DNA from 2 places in the Telluria sp. LT2P34 genome. Region 2 is predicted to be linked to the other one. Evidence: predicted binding sites of a transcription regulator. Region 2 holds the regulator's gene; the other holds the start of a gene.
What was found. The regulator NrdR, encoded in region 2, represses ribonucleotide reductase genes. The targets are predictions, from matches to a motif close to CACNANATNTNGTG.
Positions count from the first base shown of each region.

Region 1: AC56KZ_RS09195 (ribonucleoside-diphosphate reductase subunit alpha) is a predicted target of NrdR. The motif match lies at 5,131-5,144, and genes of this name have one in related genera.

Region 1 covers NZ_JCASIN010000002.1:753,328-760,640, reverse strand. The annotation lists gene ffh (signal recognition particle protein) at 1-425, opposite strand, end outside; gene AC56KZ_RS09215 (cytochrome C assembly family protein) at 518-1,327, shown strand; gene AC56KZ_RS09210 (PP0621 family protein) at 1,324-1,575, shown strand; gene AC56KZ_RS09205 (sensor histidine kinase) at 1,610-3,400, shown strand; gene AC56KZ_RS09200 (sigma-54-dependent transcriptional regulator) at 3,397-4,839, shown strand; gene AC56KZ_RS09195 (ribonucleoside-diphosphate reductase subunit alpha) at 5,424-7,313, shown strand, end outside.
Region 2 covers NZ_JCASIN010000001.1:887,008-894,320, forward strand. The annotation lists gene AC56KZ_RS03970 (type IV pilin protein) at 1-435, opposite strand, end outside; gene AC56KZ_RS03975 (pilus assembly PilX family protein) at 458-1,093, opposite strand; gene AC56KZ_RS03980 (PilW family protein) at 1,096-2,013, opposite strand; gene pilV (type IV pilus modification protein PilV) at 2,010-2,552, opposite strand; gene nrdR (transcriptional regulator NrdR) at 2,669-3,127, opposite strand; gene glyA (serine hydroxymethyltransferase) at 3,220-4,467, opposite strand; gene AC56KZ_RS04000 (SDR family NAD(P)-dependent oxidoreductase) at 4,666-5,412, shown strand; gene ybgC (tol-pal system-associated acyl-CoA thioesterase) at 5,616-6,020, shown strand; gene tolQ (protein TolQ) at 6,057-6,740, shown strand; gene AC56KZ_RS04015 (biopolymer transporter ExbD) at 6,756-7,187, shown strand; gene tolA (cell envelope integrity protein TolA) at 7,191-7,313, shown strand, end outside.

The sequences.
Region 1 (7,313 bases), on a different contig from region 2:
TCGGCCGAGACGGTCAGCACCTTTTTCTTCTTCTGTTCTTTCAGGTACTTGGCGAGTTTGCCGACGGTGGTCGTTTTACCGACACCCTGCAGGCCGGCCATCAGGATGATCGCCGGTGGCTGCTGGGCGAACGAGAGCTGGTAGGCTTCCGGGCCGAGGTCGGCGCCCATCAGCGTGGCCAGCTCGCGCTGCACCACGCCGACCAGCGCCTGGCCGGGGCTGAGCGAGCCGACGACTTCTTCGCCGAGTGCTTTTTCCTTGACGTTGGCGATGAAGGTGCGCACCGCCGGCAGCGCGACGTCGGCCTCGAGCAGGGCCATGCGCACTTCGCGCAGCATCTCGGCGGTGTTCGCTTCAGTGAGGCGCGCTTCACCGCGCATGGTCTTGACGACCTTGGCAAGGCGTTGGGTAAGGTTATCTAGCATGTTCTACCTGACTATATAGAGGGGACGGCATTCGGCAATCCTTCATTTTACCCTGCGCACAGCCGGCCTGCCCATTGGTGTAGACTGCCGCTATGCACACCACCCTCTTTCTTGCCGCGGCTTTCCTGTACGCGGCCTGCGCCCTGCTGCCTTCGCGCCGGGGCGGTATCGTCTCGATCGTGACGGCGCTGGCCTGGACGGTGCACGGCGCGGCGCTGTGGAGCGATGCCTTCGCCCCGAACAGCTTGCGCATCGGTTTTGCCATCATGCTCTCGGCCGCGCTCTGGGTCTCGGTGGCGGTGTACTGGATCGAAAACCGCAACTTCGCGCTCGACGGCCTGCGCCGCCTGGTGATGCCCTGCGCGGTCGTCGCCACCATGCTGCCGGTGCTGTTCCCGGGGGCGCTGATGCCGCTGCAGGGGCAGTCGAGCGCCTTCGGCTGGCATGTCGCGGTGGCCGTACTGGCCTACAGCACCCTGACCATCGCCGCCTTCCACGCCGTCCTGATGGCGCTGCAGGAAACCCGCCTGCATGCGCGCACGGTGGTGGCCGGCGGCGGCTGGTTCGGCGGTACGCTCGACCAGCTGCCGGCCCTGCTGACCATGGAAAAGCTGCTGTTTCGCCTGATCGGGATCGGCTTCGTGCTGCTGACCCTGACGGTGCTGTCGGGCGTCGTGTTTTCCGAGCAGCTGTTCGACCGCGCCATGCGCTGGGACCACAAGAACGTGTTTGCGCTGCTGTCGTGGATTCTTTTTGCCGCCTTGTTGGCCGGACGGCGCTGGCGCGGCTGGCGCGGCAAGACGGCGCTGCGCTTCACGCTGGCGGGCTTCGCCACGCTGGCGCTGGCCTATGTCGGCAGCCGTTTCGTGCTCGAAGTCGTGTTGCAGCGGGGTGTCGCATGAGCCGCATCGTGTTCTGGATCCTCCTGATCGTCGTGGTCGGCTTCGCCATCCGGGCCAAGCTGAAAGGGGCGGCGCGCCGCGCCGGGACGCATGTGCCGCCGCCACGCCCGAGCGCGCAGGCGACGGCCGTCATCGAAAACATGAGCAGCTGCGCCCATTGCGGCCTGCATTTCCCGGCCTCCGAAGCGGTGCGCGTCGAGGGGCACGATTACTGCAGCCCGGCGCATGCCGCGAAACTGGGCGATTGAGCGGCGTGCCGGTCCATTGAATCCGCGCTCGTCCATGTCCCCGCGCTTGTCCCCGGCCGTGTCGAACCAGGCGCGCGCCACCTTCTGGCGTTCGCTGCAGGCGCTGACCGTCACGCGCATCGTCATCGCGCTGGTGCTGATCCTGTACCTGGCCTTCGACGTGCGCGGCGTCCAGGCGCCGAATGGGTCCTGGTATGCGCCCGCGTATGCGCGCATCTGCTTCTTTTACCTGCTTGCGGCGGCCGGCTTCGGGATACTGGCCACCTTCTGGCGGCGCCGCTTCCTGGCCCAGCTGGCCACCCAGGTCGCGCTCGACCTGGCGGTCATTTCGCTGCTCTACCTGGCCGCCGGCGGCGTGCGGAGCGGCCTCGGCATCCTCTACCTGTTCCCGCTGGCCGGCGCCGCCATCCTGGCGCCGCTGGTGCTGGCGCTGTTTTCGGCGGCGCTCGCCACCATCTTCATCCTGCTCGAGGCGCTCTGGCAGGGCGTGATGGACGGCGGCGAACCGGCCCTGATGCAGGGCGGGATGTACGGGATCGCCTTTTTCGCCGTGGTCTGGCTGGTCAACCGGCTGGCGGCGCGCCTGATCGGCCAGGAAGAGCTGGCGGCCCAGCGCGGCGCCGACCTCGAAGTGCAGCAGGCGATCAACGAGATCGTCATTGCCGACGTCGACGACGGCGTGCTGGTGGTCGGGGCGGACGGCGCCATCCACACCGCCAACCCGGCGGCGCGGCGCATGCTCGGTTTCGAGGGGGCGCAGCTGCTGCGGATGGACGAGCCGGGGATCGAGCCGGTGGCTCAGGCATTTGCGGCCTGGATCGGCAGCGGCGCCGTAGCGCCGGCGCCATCGGCGGCGCTGGCGGCGCTTGGGGGAGTTGCCCCGGTGCCGGGCGAGGCCGGACCGGACGCGGCCTGGGTGATCCTGAAGCCCTTCCAGGAAGCCGGAGGCGAGGGCGGCCAGCGCGCCCGCCGTGGCCAGCGCGCGCACCTGAAGCTGCGGTTCGCGCATGTGGCGGCCGGACCCGCTTCGCCGGGGCGGAGCGTGATTTTCCTGCAGGACGTGAGCGCGATCGAAAACCAGGCGCAGCAACTGAAGCTGGCCTCGATGGGACGCCTCACGGCGAGCATTGCGCACGAGGTCAGGAACCCGCTGTCGGCGATCGGCCATGCCACCGCGCTGCTGGCCGAAGACCTGCACGGCAAGGCCGAGCTGCGCCTCTTGAAAATCATCGGCGACAATGTGGCGCGCGTGAACCGCATGGTCGAGGACATCCTGCAGCTGTCGCGCAAGGCGCAGCCGTATGCGGAGCCGCTGCTGCTGGCCTCCTTCCTGGCCGAACTGAAGGCGGAATTCTGCGAAACCCAGGATCTGGCCGATGATATAGTGTGGCTGGGTGGCGCCGGCGCCATCGAGGTGCGTTTCGACGCGCTGCACCTGCGCGAAGTGCTGGTCAACCTGCTCGGCAATGCGATCCGCTATGCCAGCCGCGCCAGCGGCAGCATCCGGATCTGGCCCGAGCTCGACGCCTTCGGCACGCTCGAACTCCACGTGCAGGACGACGGCCCCGGCATCACGCCTGAAGTACGCGCCCACCTGTTCGAGCCCTTCTACACGACCTCGAGCAAGGGCACCGGCCTCGGCCTGTACCTGGCGCGCGAACTGTGCCTGAACAATGGCGCCAAGCTCGATTACGAATCGCGCCTGGACCTGCGCGGCGATGCCGGCGCCGCGGCGGCCGCGAGCGGGCGTTTTGTCATTACTTTCGCGCAGGCGCTGGCGCCGGCCGCTGGCGCGGCCGTCAAGTCCCTGGAAAGGCAGTCATGAGTTCTCCCCGCATCCTTGTCGTCGACGACGAACCGGACCTGCGCGACCTGCTGGAAATCACCCTCGTCAAGATGGGGCTCGATGTCGATTGCGCGGCCACGCTGCGCGAAGCGAGAAGGCTGGTTGCCGACAACGCCTATGCGCTGGTGCTGACCGACATGCGCCTGCCAGACGGCCTCGGGCTCGAACTCGTGCGTGAAGTCTCGGGCAGCTCGAAAACCCCGATCGCCGTCATCACCGCCTTCGGCAGCGCCGAAAACGCCGTGGTGGCGCTCAAAGCAGGCGCTTTCGATTATGTGTCGAAGCCGGTCGTGCTCGACGAGCTGCGCGTGATGGTGCGTTCGGCCCTGCGCCTGTCCGGAAGCTCGGCCGAGCCGGCGCCGGGCGAGGGCGGCGTTCCCTCGCGCCTGATCGGCGACTCGCAGGCAATGGGCGCCCTGCGTGCCCAGATCGCCCGCATGGCGCGCTCGATGGCGCCGATCGCGATCAACGGCGAATCCGGCGCCGGCAAGGAGCTGGCCGCGCGCGAAATCCACGCCCAGGGTTCGCGCGCGGCGAAGCCTTTTGTGGCCGTGAACTGCGGCGCGATTCCCGAAAACCTGATGGAGTCCGAATTCTTCGGCCACCGCAAGGGCGCCTTTACCGGCGCCGCCGAGGAACGCGAAGGCTTTTTCCAGGCCGCGAACGGCGGCACCCTGATGCTCGACGAGGTGGCCGACCTGCCGCTGGCGATGCAAGTAAAACTGCTGCGCGCGATCCAGGAACGGCGCGTGCGCAAGATCGGCGCCACCCTGGAGGAACCGGTGGACGTGCGCATCATCAGCGCCACCCACAAGGACCTGGCCCGTTGCGTCGAAACGGGCGTGTTCCGCCAGGACTTGTTCTACCGCCTGAACGTGATCGAACTGACGCTGCCGCCGCTGCGCGAACGGCTCGACGATTTGCCGGTGCTGGCCAACGCCATCCTGGCGCGCCTGGCAGGGCCCGGCGGCGCCGCGCTCGGGCCGGGCGTGCTGGAGGCGCTGCGCGCCTATTCCTTCCCGGGCAACGTGCGCGAACTGGAAAACGTGCTGGAACGGGCGCTCGCCTTTGCCGACGGCGGCGTGATCGAAGTCGAGGATTTGTCTTTGAAGGCAGCCAGGCTGGCGGAGGCGCCGCGCAGTACTGAGGCGCCGGCGGTGGTCCTGCCTTCGCCGCCTGCTGCGGCGCCGCCGATGCCGGCCGCGGCCCCCATGCCGCCGGCAGCGGGCATGCCCGTTCCCGGTGAGCTGCCGAGCGACCTGCCGGCCTACCTGGAGCAGGTCGAGCGCGACATCATCGGGCGCGCCCTGCAGCAGACCCAGTTCAACCGCACCAGGACCGCGGCCCTGCTGGGCCTGAGCGTGCGCCAGCTGCGCTACCAGATGCAAAAGCTCGATATCCAGGCGCCGGAGAATTAAGCCTGCCAACACGTTTGCTCGCCACGCCTTGGCAATGTCAAACATTGTCAAATAGCGTTGCCTTTTCGCCAGTGCAAAACGGTGCGCCCTGCACCATGTTTGAGCACTGGCGCGGCCGGTTGAACAAGAGTTAAGCAGCAGGTTAGTGCTTACTTACCGTCTACCGCGCATGCGGCGTCGGAAGACCAAATGTCAAGGCCGGCACATGCAGTAAACACCAGAAATCGGAAGTTTATTCACTTGCATCCTGTGCCGAACGGGTACTACAATTAGTCCCATATCAAACCGCATCACTAGATGTAGTGGTAGCGGACCCAAGTATCACAAGCAGTCCGGTTCGGCTAGCTCAGCAGTAAAAGCTAGCTGGCCGAGCAACAATTTAGTTCTGAAATGCCTGGACTAACTTGAAACTGACCGTGCTTCAAACCCGATAACACATCCTTCAGCAAGGACATTGTCCAGCTTGGTCCAACCAGGCCGGCAGGGTGATTTTTGCTTTTATATTTAGACTTGTCGGCTTTTCCGCGTGTGCGGGCGGGCCGTTGAAAACATGGCGGCAGTCGGACTGCCCATCTGGAGGCTCAATGCAGACATCCCAAGACATTTCCATCCACCCGCAAGCTGCGCCAGGCACGGCAGCCGGCAACAGTGCAGCCGAACTGGCCGCGCGCGCCGACTACCGCATCCTGCGCCGCAACGGCGCCGTCGTGCCTTTCGAGCCGAACAAGATCTCGGTCGCGATGACCAAGGCCTTCCTGGCCGTGGCCGGCGGCCAGGGCGCGGTGTCGGCCCGTATCCGCGAGCTGGTGGAAGAGCTGACCAACAACGTGGTCGCCGCCCTGATGCGCCGCCAGCCGAACGGCGGGACCTTCCACATCGAAGATGTGCAGGACCAGGTTGAATTGTCCCTGATGCGCTCGGGCGAGCACGATGTCGCGCGCGCCTACGTGCTGTACCGCGCCAAGCAGATGGAAGAGCGCCGTGCAGCCAAGGAAGCCGCGGGCGGGTCGCAGGTCGCCGCGCCGCAAATCCACGTGATCGACGGCGGCGAGCGCCGTCCGCTGGACATGGATGCCGTGCATGGCCTGGTCAACGCCGCCTGCGTCGGCCTGGAAAAGCACGTCGATGCCGAAGCCATCGTCGCCGAGACCCTGAAAAACCTGTACGACGGCGTGCCGGTCGAAGAGCTGCACAAGTCCGCCATCCTGGCTGCGCGCGCGCTGATGGAAAAGGACCCGGCCTACAGCCAGGTCACGGCCCGCATCCTGCTGCACACGATTCGCAAGGAAGTCTTCGGCAAGGAAGTCCCGCAGGCCAGGGCCGCCGCCGAATACGTCACCTACTTCCCGCAATACATCGCCAAGGGCATCGAGAACGAACTGCTCGACGCCGAACTGGGCAAGTACGACCTCGAGCGCCTGGCCAAAGCCATCGTTGCCGACCGCGACCTGCAATTCGGCTATATCGGCCTGCAGACCCTGTACGACCGCTACTTCCTGCACGTGCGCGAAACCCGCATCGAGATGCCGCAGGCCTTCTACATGCGCGTCGCCATGGGCCTGGCCCTGCGCGAAGCGGACCGCGAAGAGCGCGCCATCGAGTTCTACAGCCTGCTGTCGAGTTTCGATTTCATGAGCTCGACGCCGACCCTGTTCAATTCGGGCACCCGCCGCTCGCAGCTGTCGTCGTGCTATCTGACGACCGTCGGCGACGACCTGGAAGGCATCTACGACGCCATCAAGGAAAACGCGCTGCTCTCGAAATTCGCCGGCGGCCTCGGTAACGACTGGACCCCGGTGCGTGCGCTCGGTTCGCGCATCAAGGGCACCAACGGCAAGTCGCAGGGCGTGGTGCCATTCCTGAAAGTGGTCAATGACACGGCCGTGGCCGTGAACCAGGGCGGCAAGCGCAAGGGCGCGGTCTGCGCCTACCTGGAAACCTGGCACATGGACATCGAGGAATTCCTCGACCTGCGCAAGAACACCGGCGACGACCGCCGCCGCACCCACGACATGAACACGGCCAACTGGATTCCCGACCTGTTCATGAAGCGCGTGATGGAAAAGGGTTACTGGACCCTGTTCACCCCGAGCGAAACGCCGGACCTGCACGACCTGGTCGGCAAGGCCTTTGAAACCGCCTACACGGCGTACGAAGCGAAGGCCGAGCGCGGCGAAATGCTGGTCTTCAAGAAGATCGAAGCACTCGACCTGTGGCGCAAGATGCTGTCGATGCTGTTCGAGACCGGCCACCCATGGATCACCTTCAAGGATCCGTGCAACATCCGCTCGCCGCAGCAGCATATCGGCGTGGTGCACTCGTCGAACCTGTGCACCGAGATCACCCTGAACACCAGCGCCGACGAAATCGCGGTCTGCAACCTCGGTTCGATCAACATGCCACAGCACATGAAGGGCGATGGCCTGGATCACGTGAAGCTGCAAAAGACGATCCGCACCGCGATGCGCATGCTC
Region 2 (7,313 bases):
GATGCTGCCGCTCGCCCCCTGCTCCCCCGTGCTGTCGAGGGTCAGCGTGCCGCAGTCCGGGTCGCGAAAGCGCGCGTCCACCTTGTCGGTACCGGGCCGCGCGCTGATGCGCACGCAGTCGCGCAGGAGCCGGTCCGGACAGGCCTGGGCGTCGAGCTCGTAGGCGCTGCCGGCCGCGCTGTTGCCGGACCACCAGGGCAGGCCCGGGCCTGGCGCCGCGCTCGAGAAAGCCAAATAGGTGTGGTACAGCGCCCGATGGTGTTCCTGCTGCTGCATGGCGTTCAGCAGCGCCACCTGCCCTTCCATCCGGCGCGCCTTTGTCACATAGCCGGCATAGCTGGGGTAAGCCAGCGCTGCCAGCACGGACGCGATGACCAGCACGATCATCAATTCGGTCAGGCTGAAGCCGGTCCTGCGGGCGCGGCGGCGATTCATCGTTGGTCTCCTTGTGAATTGGTCAGGAGGCGGCCCGGTGCAGCGCGGGCCAGTTGGCAATTTCACGCCAGCCCAGCCGCTTGCCGGGAGCCGTGCCGGAGGCGGGAGCGTAATAGCCCTGGACGACGACAATCGCCGCCGGGTCGGCGCCGAAACCCATGGCGGTGATGCGGTAGCGCGGCGGCAAGCCTGGCTTTGCCAGCAATTCGATCAGGTAGCGCGGCGCGCGCGCCGGCAGCAGTCCGGCGCCACCCGCCATCGTTCGTCCGCTGAATTGCCCGTACTCGACCGAGCGCTCGCCCGCCAGGTCGACCGCCTGCCAGGCCGGCGTGCCCGGCGCCGCGACCAGCCGGCACAGGCCGGAGCGCTCGGCGCCCGCGCTGCATCCGTCGACGAACGCGCTTGAATCGGCCAGCGCGAAAATCGCCGTGCGCGGCGAGGCCGGCCCTGCCGCGCCGTCGATATCGCGTTCGGCATCGGACAGCGCCGCCTCGGCCGCCGCCAGCGCGACGTGGCGCTCGCGCTCGACACGCGCCGCGTTCGCCGCCATGAGCGCGGCGCGGGTGCTCGACACCGACATCATCAGGACGGCCAGCATCAGGAACAGCACGGTGGCGAGGGCGGCGCCCTGCTGGCCGCTTGGAGAAGGCGGGCGCATGGCTAATCGTGGGGTGCGCCGACCGCGAAGACGGCGCCGAACAAGCGGCGCGACGGTGCGCGGGCGCCACCGCCCAGCGCGGCGGCGGAGAGCGCGGTTCCGGGATCGAGCGCCGCCTGGGTCTGGGCGTATGCGGCGCCGAACAAGGCATGGCCGCCGGGCCGGACGGACGCCGGCGATGGCGCCTCGCCATGCAGCAGGAGCGCCACCCTGACGCTTGCCACCCGTTTCCACCAGGAGTGCACATTGGGACCGGGACCGGGCCCGGCATCGAGCGCCGCGATGGCGCTCGCGTTCACATAGCGGTTCGGGATGCCGTCCCGCGGCGTGTCGGTATCGATCCCGTACAGGACCTGGAAGCTGTCGACACCCTTGACGATGGCGTCCGCGCTCCAGCTGCCGGCGCCGCGGTACTTGCAGCGCAACTCGGCGTCGCCGCCGGCATTCCGGGCGACATAGAAGATGCTCCAGCCTTCCTCGGCCCCTTGCACGGCGAAGCCGGCGCAGTTGAGCATGCTGCCGTCGCCGTCCGGTGCGGCGCCGGCGCCGCGATAGCGCACGGCCAGCACGTCGCTGCCGTGGATGGCGCCCGGCAGTGCGCCGGCCATGGCGAAGCTGGACTCGGGCAGCGTGCGCGCATCGAGTCCGGTGATCGGCGCGGGCGCCGCCGGGCCGGGCGCGGCCCCGCCCTGGCCTTCCCAGTCGACGAAGGCGCCCTGGCGCACCGCGCGGCCGAGGAGCGCGAGTGCAAAGCGCCCGCTGTCGTCGAGGTCGACGGCATCGGCGTGCGCGTCATGCGCCTTTTGCGCGCCGACCAGCAGCAGCGAGGCCGCCAGCAGCAGGCCCAGGCCGGCGGCAAGCGCGACGAGCAGCTCGGCCAGGCCCAGCCCGCGCTGCAGATGCAAGCGAGGCATTTTCATCCCGACACCAGCATGGTGACGAACGGGACGGCCCCACTTGCCGCTGAAACATGCGCAGCCGCGCGGCGCCAGCCGATCTTGACCACCAGCGGCGCGGCGCCTGCGCCGGTACAGGGCCAGTCGGGCGCGCCACTGCCCGCGGCGGGCGCATCGCGGCAGACCAGGATGCGCCCGCCCGGAAAATCGTCATGCACGGCGCGCGCCAGTTCGTACAGGTCGAATTGCGCCAGCTGCTCGCTGCTGCATGCGGCCGCACCGAAGCATTGCAGGGGCGGATCCGCGGGCGCGCCGTTCGCGGCATCGTAGTCGAACAGATAGGGATTGGCGGCGTCGGGCAGCGCCATGGCAGCCCGGTTGACCCGCATGCGCGCCGCCAGCGAGGCCGCCAGCGCCACCGCATCGGAATCGAGCGCCGCCTGCTGGCGCAGGCGCGCGTTCGTCGCCTGGGTGGCGGCCATCCCGAGCACGCCCAGGGCGAGGACGAACATGGCGACCAGCACTTCGACGAGCGTAAAGCCGCTGCTGCGGGACCGCTGCACGGGACACCTCCACAGGTTCACACGCGAGCATTCGCGCGAGCTGTGAAGTTATCAGCGCACTTTTACATGAGCCTGCGTTGGCTCAAGCGTGCGCGGGTGCGTCCAAACAAAGAAATTTATTTGCTTCGATGGCCGACTTCGACCAGGGCCTGCTGAAACTCCGCCAGGTCCTTGAAGTCCTTGTAGACGGACGCGAAGCGGATGTAGGCGATCTCGTCGAGCCGCTTGAGTTCCTGCATGACGAGTTCGCCGACATAGCCGGTATCGACTTCGCGGCGCCCGCTGGTGAGCAGCTTTTCTTCGATCGAGGCCACGGCGGCGTCGATCGCTTCGGCGGACACCGGGCGCTTTCGCAGCGCCAGCATCAGGCTGCTGCGCAGCTTGTTACTGACGAACTCGGTGCGGCTGCCGTTCTTCTTGACGATGATCGGCATCGACAGCTCGATCCGTTCATAGGTGGTAAAGCGCTTGTCGCATTGGGCGCAGCGACGCCGGCGCCGGATGGCGTCGCCCTCCTCGGATACGCGCGTATCGAGGACCTGGGTGTCTTCATGCTGGCAGAACGGACATTTCATGGCGTAATAATAAAGGAGAAAAGGGATTGCATCCCGACTCGTCGGGCTGCAATCCCTCTTTTGTGTTACTCAAGCGGCTGGCGTGCCTTCTTTCAGACCGCGTACACCGGGTACTTATCGGTCAGCACTTTGACTTCCGCCTTGACGCGCTCGATGGTGGCGGCGTCGTGCGGATTGTCGAGCACGTCCGCGATCAGGTGACCGACCTTGGTCGCGTCTTCTTCCAGGAAGCCGCGGGTCGTGAAGGCTGGGCTGCCCAGGCGAATGCCCGAGGTAACGAAAGGCTTCTGCGGGTCGTTCGGGATGCCGTTCTTGTTGCAGGTCATGTGCGCCTGGCCCAGGATCGCTTCGGCTTCCTTGCCGGTAAGGCCCTTGGCGCGCAGGTCGACCAGCATCACGTGCGATTCGGTGCGTCCCGAGACGATGCGCAGGCCGCGCGCGATCAATGCCTCGGCCAGGGCCTTGGCGTTCTTCACGACCTGCTGCTGGTAGGCCTTGAACTCGGGCGTGAGCGCTTCCTTGAAGGCGACGGCCTTGCCGGCGATGACGTGCATCAGCGGGCCGCCCTGGATGCCGGGGAAGATCGCCGAATTGATCTGCTTTTCGAACTCGGCCTTCATCAGGATGATGCCGCCGCGCGGGCCGCGCAGCGACTTGTGCGTGGTCGAGGTGACGAAGTCGGCATGCGGCACCGGGTTCGGATATTCGCCGGCGGCGATCAGGCCGGCGTAGTGCGCCATGTCGACCATGAAGTAGGCGCCGATTTCCTTGGCGACCCGGGCGAAGCGTTCGAAGTCGATTTTCAGGGAAAAGGCCGAGGCGCCCGCGATGATCATCTTCGGCTTGTGCTCGCGCGCCAGGCGTTCCATCTGCTCGTAGTCGATGTCTTCTTCCGCGGTCAGGCCGTAGGACACGACATTGAACCATTTGCCGGACATGTTCAGCGCCATGCCGTGGGTCAGGTGGCCGCCTTCGGCCAGCGACATGCCCATGATGGTGTCGCCGGGTTTGAGCATCGCGAAGAACACGCCCTGGTTCGCCTGCGAACCGGAGTTGGCCTGCACGTTGGCGGCTTCCGCGCCGAACAGTTGCTTGACGCGGTCGATCGCCAGCTGCTCGGCGACGTCGACGAACTCGCAACCGCCGTAGTAGCGCTTGCCCGGATAGCCTTCCGCATATTTATTCGTCAGCTGCGAGCCCTGCGCTTGCATCACGGCCGGCGAGGTATAGTTTTCCGATGCGATCAGCTCGATGTGATCCTGCTGGCGGGTGTTTTCTTTTTGAATCGCGCTCCACAGTTCCGGGTCGACATTGGCCAGCGTGTGATCTTTTGCAAACATGAAAAACTCCAATCGATAAGAGAATCGGGCAAGGCGCAGGTAGCCGCAAGGCCAACAGGGCAGCGGCAGGGCGAATGGGTGGGGGCGCAAGGACTGCCGGATTGTATGTGAACTGCCCGCTCAGGGCAAGGCGAGGTCGCCGGCAATATGGACATTTCGGCTACAATCGGGAAGCACCCGTCAATCGAGGATTCCATCATGATCGTTTTCATTACCGGCGCATCGGCCGGTTTCGGCGCCGAAATGGCGCGCACTTTCGTTCGCAACGGGCACCAGGTCGTCATGGCGGCGCGCCGCAAGGAACGCCTCGATGCGCTCGCGGCCGAACTGGGCGAAGCGGCGCTGCCGGTCGAGATGGACGTGACGGACAAGGCCTCGATCGAGGAAGCGCTGGCCCTGCTGCCGCAATCCTGGCGCCAGATCGATGTCCTGATCAACAATGCGGGCCTGGCGCTGGGCACCGCTCCCGCCCACGAAGCGCCGCTCGACGATTGGGAAACCATGATCGCCACCAATTGCCTCGGCCTGGTGACGATGACGCGAGCGCTCCTGCCTTCGATGGTCGCGCGCGGCAGCGGCCTGGTGATCAACCTCGGTTCGGTGGCGGGCCACTACCCCTACCCCGGCGGTAATGTGTATGGCGCAACCAAGGCCTTCGTCGAACAGTTCACGCTCAACCTGCGCGCCGACCTGGTCGGCACCGGCGTGCGCGCCACCAACCTGGCTCCAGGCCTGTGCGGCGGCACCGAATTTTCGAACGTGCGTTTCAAAGGCAACGACCAGGCCGCTGCCAAGGTCTACGAGGGCACCACGCCCCTGAGCCCGAAAGACATCGCCGACACCGCCTACTGGATTGCGACGCTGCCGCCGCACGTGAACGTCAACAGCATCGAACTGATGCCGACCTGCCAGGGCTTCTCGCCCTTCAATATCAAGCGCAATTGAGGCTAAGCACCGGCGTGCGCGGCGCCTTCTGCAATTGTGAGAAAGTGTTACAGTCATTGTCCTGACTGCTTCAGGTCCCGTCTACTAGCCGGGCCTGCAGAGCTGAGCGCGGGCTTCCGGTCCCTGCCTACCGGATTGTTCGCTAGCGAACATATGCGCGCATCGCGTAAAATGTTTCGAATTATTATTTATGGCAAAGTGACATGCCTTCCGATTTCACCTGGGCAGTACGGGTCTATTACGAAGACACAGATGCCGGCGGTATCGTGTTTTACGCGAATTACCTGAAATTTTTCGAGCGTGCGCGTACCGAATGGCTGCGCGCTGCCGGCATCAAGCAGCAGGACCTGATCGACCGCGAAGGCGTCGCCTTCGTGGTGCGCAGCGCGACGATCGATTACCACGCGCCGGCGCGCCTCGACGACGAATTGCGGCTGACCCTGTCGATCGAAAAACTCGGCCGCGCCTCGGTGCAGTTTGTCCAGCAAGCGTATTGCGGCGAGCGTTTGCTGGCCGCGGCCAGCGTCAAGGTCGGCTGCGTCGACATCGCCACCGTGCGCCCGCGCTCGCTCCCCCCTGAAGTGGCTGATAAAATGCGTGCCGCTTGAGCTGCTCAACAAATTTGCTTATTTAACTTTTAACAGATGACACCGACCCAAGACCTTTCCTTCCTCACCCTCATCAGCCAGGCACATATCATCGTGCAGCTCATCATGCTGTTGCTGCTCGTGCTGTCGGTCGTCAGCTGGTCCTACATCTTCCGCAAAATCTTTGCGATCCGCGCCGCCCGCCGCCTCACCGAACAGTTCGAGCGCAGCTTCTGGGCCGGCGGCAACCTCCATACCCTGCACCAGTCGGCTTCCGCCCAGCGCGAGCAAAGCGGCCCGCTGGCACGCATCTTCGAAGCCGGCATGGGCGAATTCATCAAGGGCAAGCAAGCCTCGCGCGACGCCCTCGACATGGGCGCCGTGCTCGACGGCTCGCGGCGCGCCATGCGCGCCGCCTTCCAGCGCGAACTCGACGGCCTCGACCTGCACCTGAACTTCCTGGCTTCGGTCGGTTCCGTATCGCCCTACATCGGCCTGCTCGGCACCGTCTGGGGCATCATGAACGCCTTCCGCGGCCTGGCCAGCGTCCAGCAGGCAACCCTGGCAACGGTCGCGCCCGGCATTGCCGAAGCGCTGATCGCCACCGCCATCGGCCTGTTCGCGGCGATTCCCGCGGTCGTCGCCTATAACCGCTTCACGCACGACATCGACCGCCTGGCGACGCGCTTCGAGAGCTTCGTCGAGGAATTCTCGAACATCCTGCAACGCCAGTCGCGCTAAGCGAGGGAATCGACCATGGCCTTTTCCAGCAGCATGCGCGGCGGCCGCCGCAGCAAGTTCAAATCCGAAATCAATGTCGTGCCCTACATCGACGTGATGCTGGTGCTGCTCATTATTTTCATGGCGGTCCCTGCCAACCAGACGCCGAACGTGGTGAACCTGCCGAGCGCCGAAAAATCGGCGCTGCCGCCCGACACCTATATCCACATCACGGTAAAACCCGACGCCACCCTGAGCATCGGCGTGGCGGGCAAGGAAACGCTTGCCGCCGAGAGCATGGAAAACCGCGCCGCCTTGCTCGAGCGCCTCGGTGAACTGCATGCGATCAATCCCGATTACCCGGTGATGATTTCCGGCGACCGCGAGAGCAAGTACGCGGAAGTCATCGAACTCATTTCTGCATCGAAAAAATTGGGGATCAACCGCGTCGGCCTGGCCACGCAATAGCCCATGTCCGCAGCCATGTCCGCAGCAACGCCTACCCAGCCAACCAGCGGCAGCCCGTACACGGTGCCGCCCGAACCGAACCGCCTGCCGGCGATCCTGCTGGCGCTGGCGGTGCATGCCGTCCTG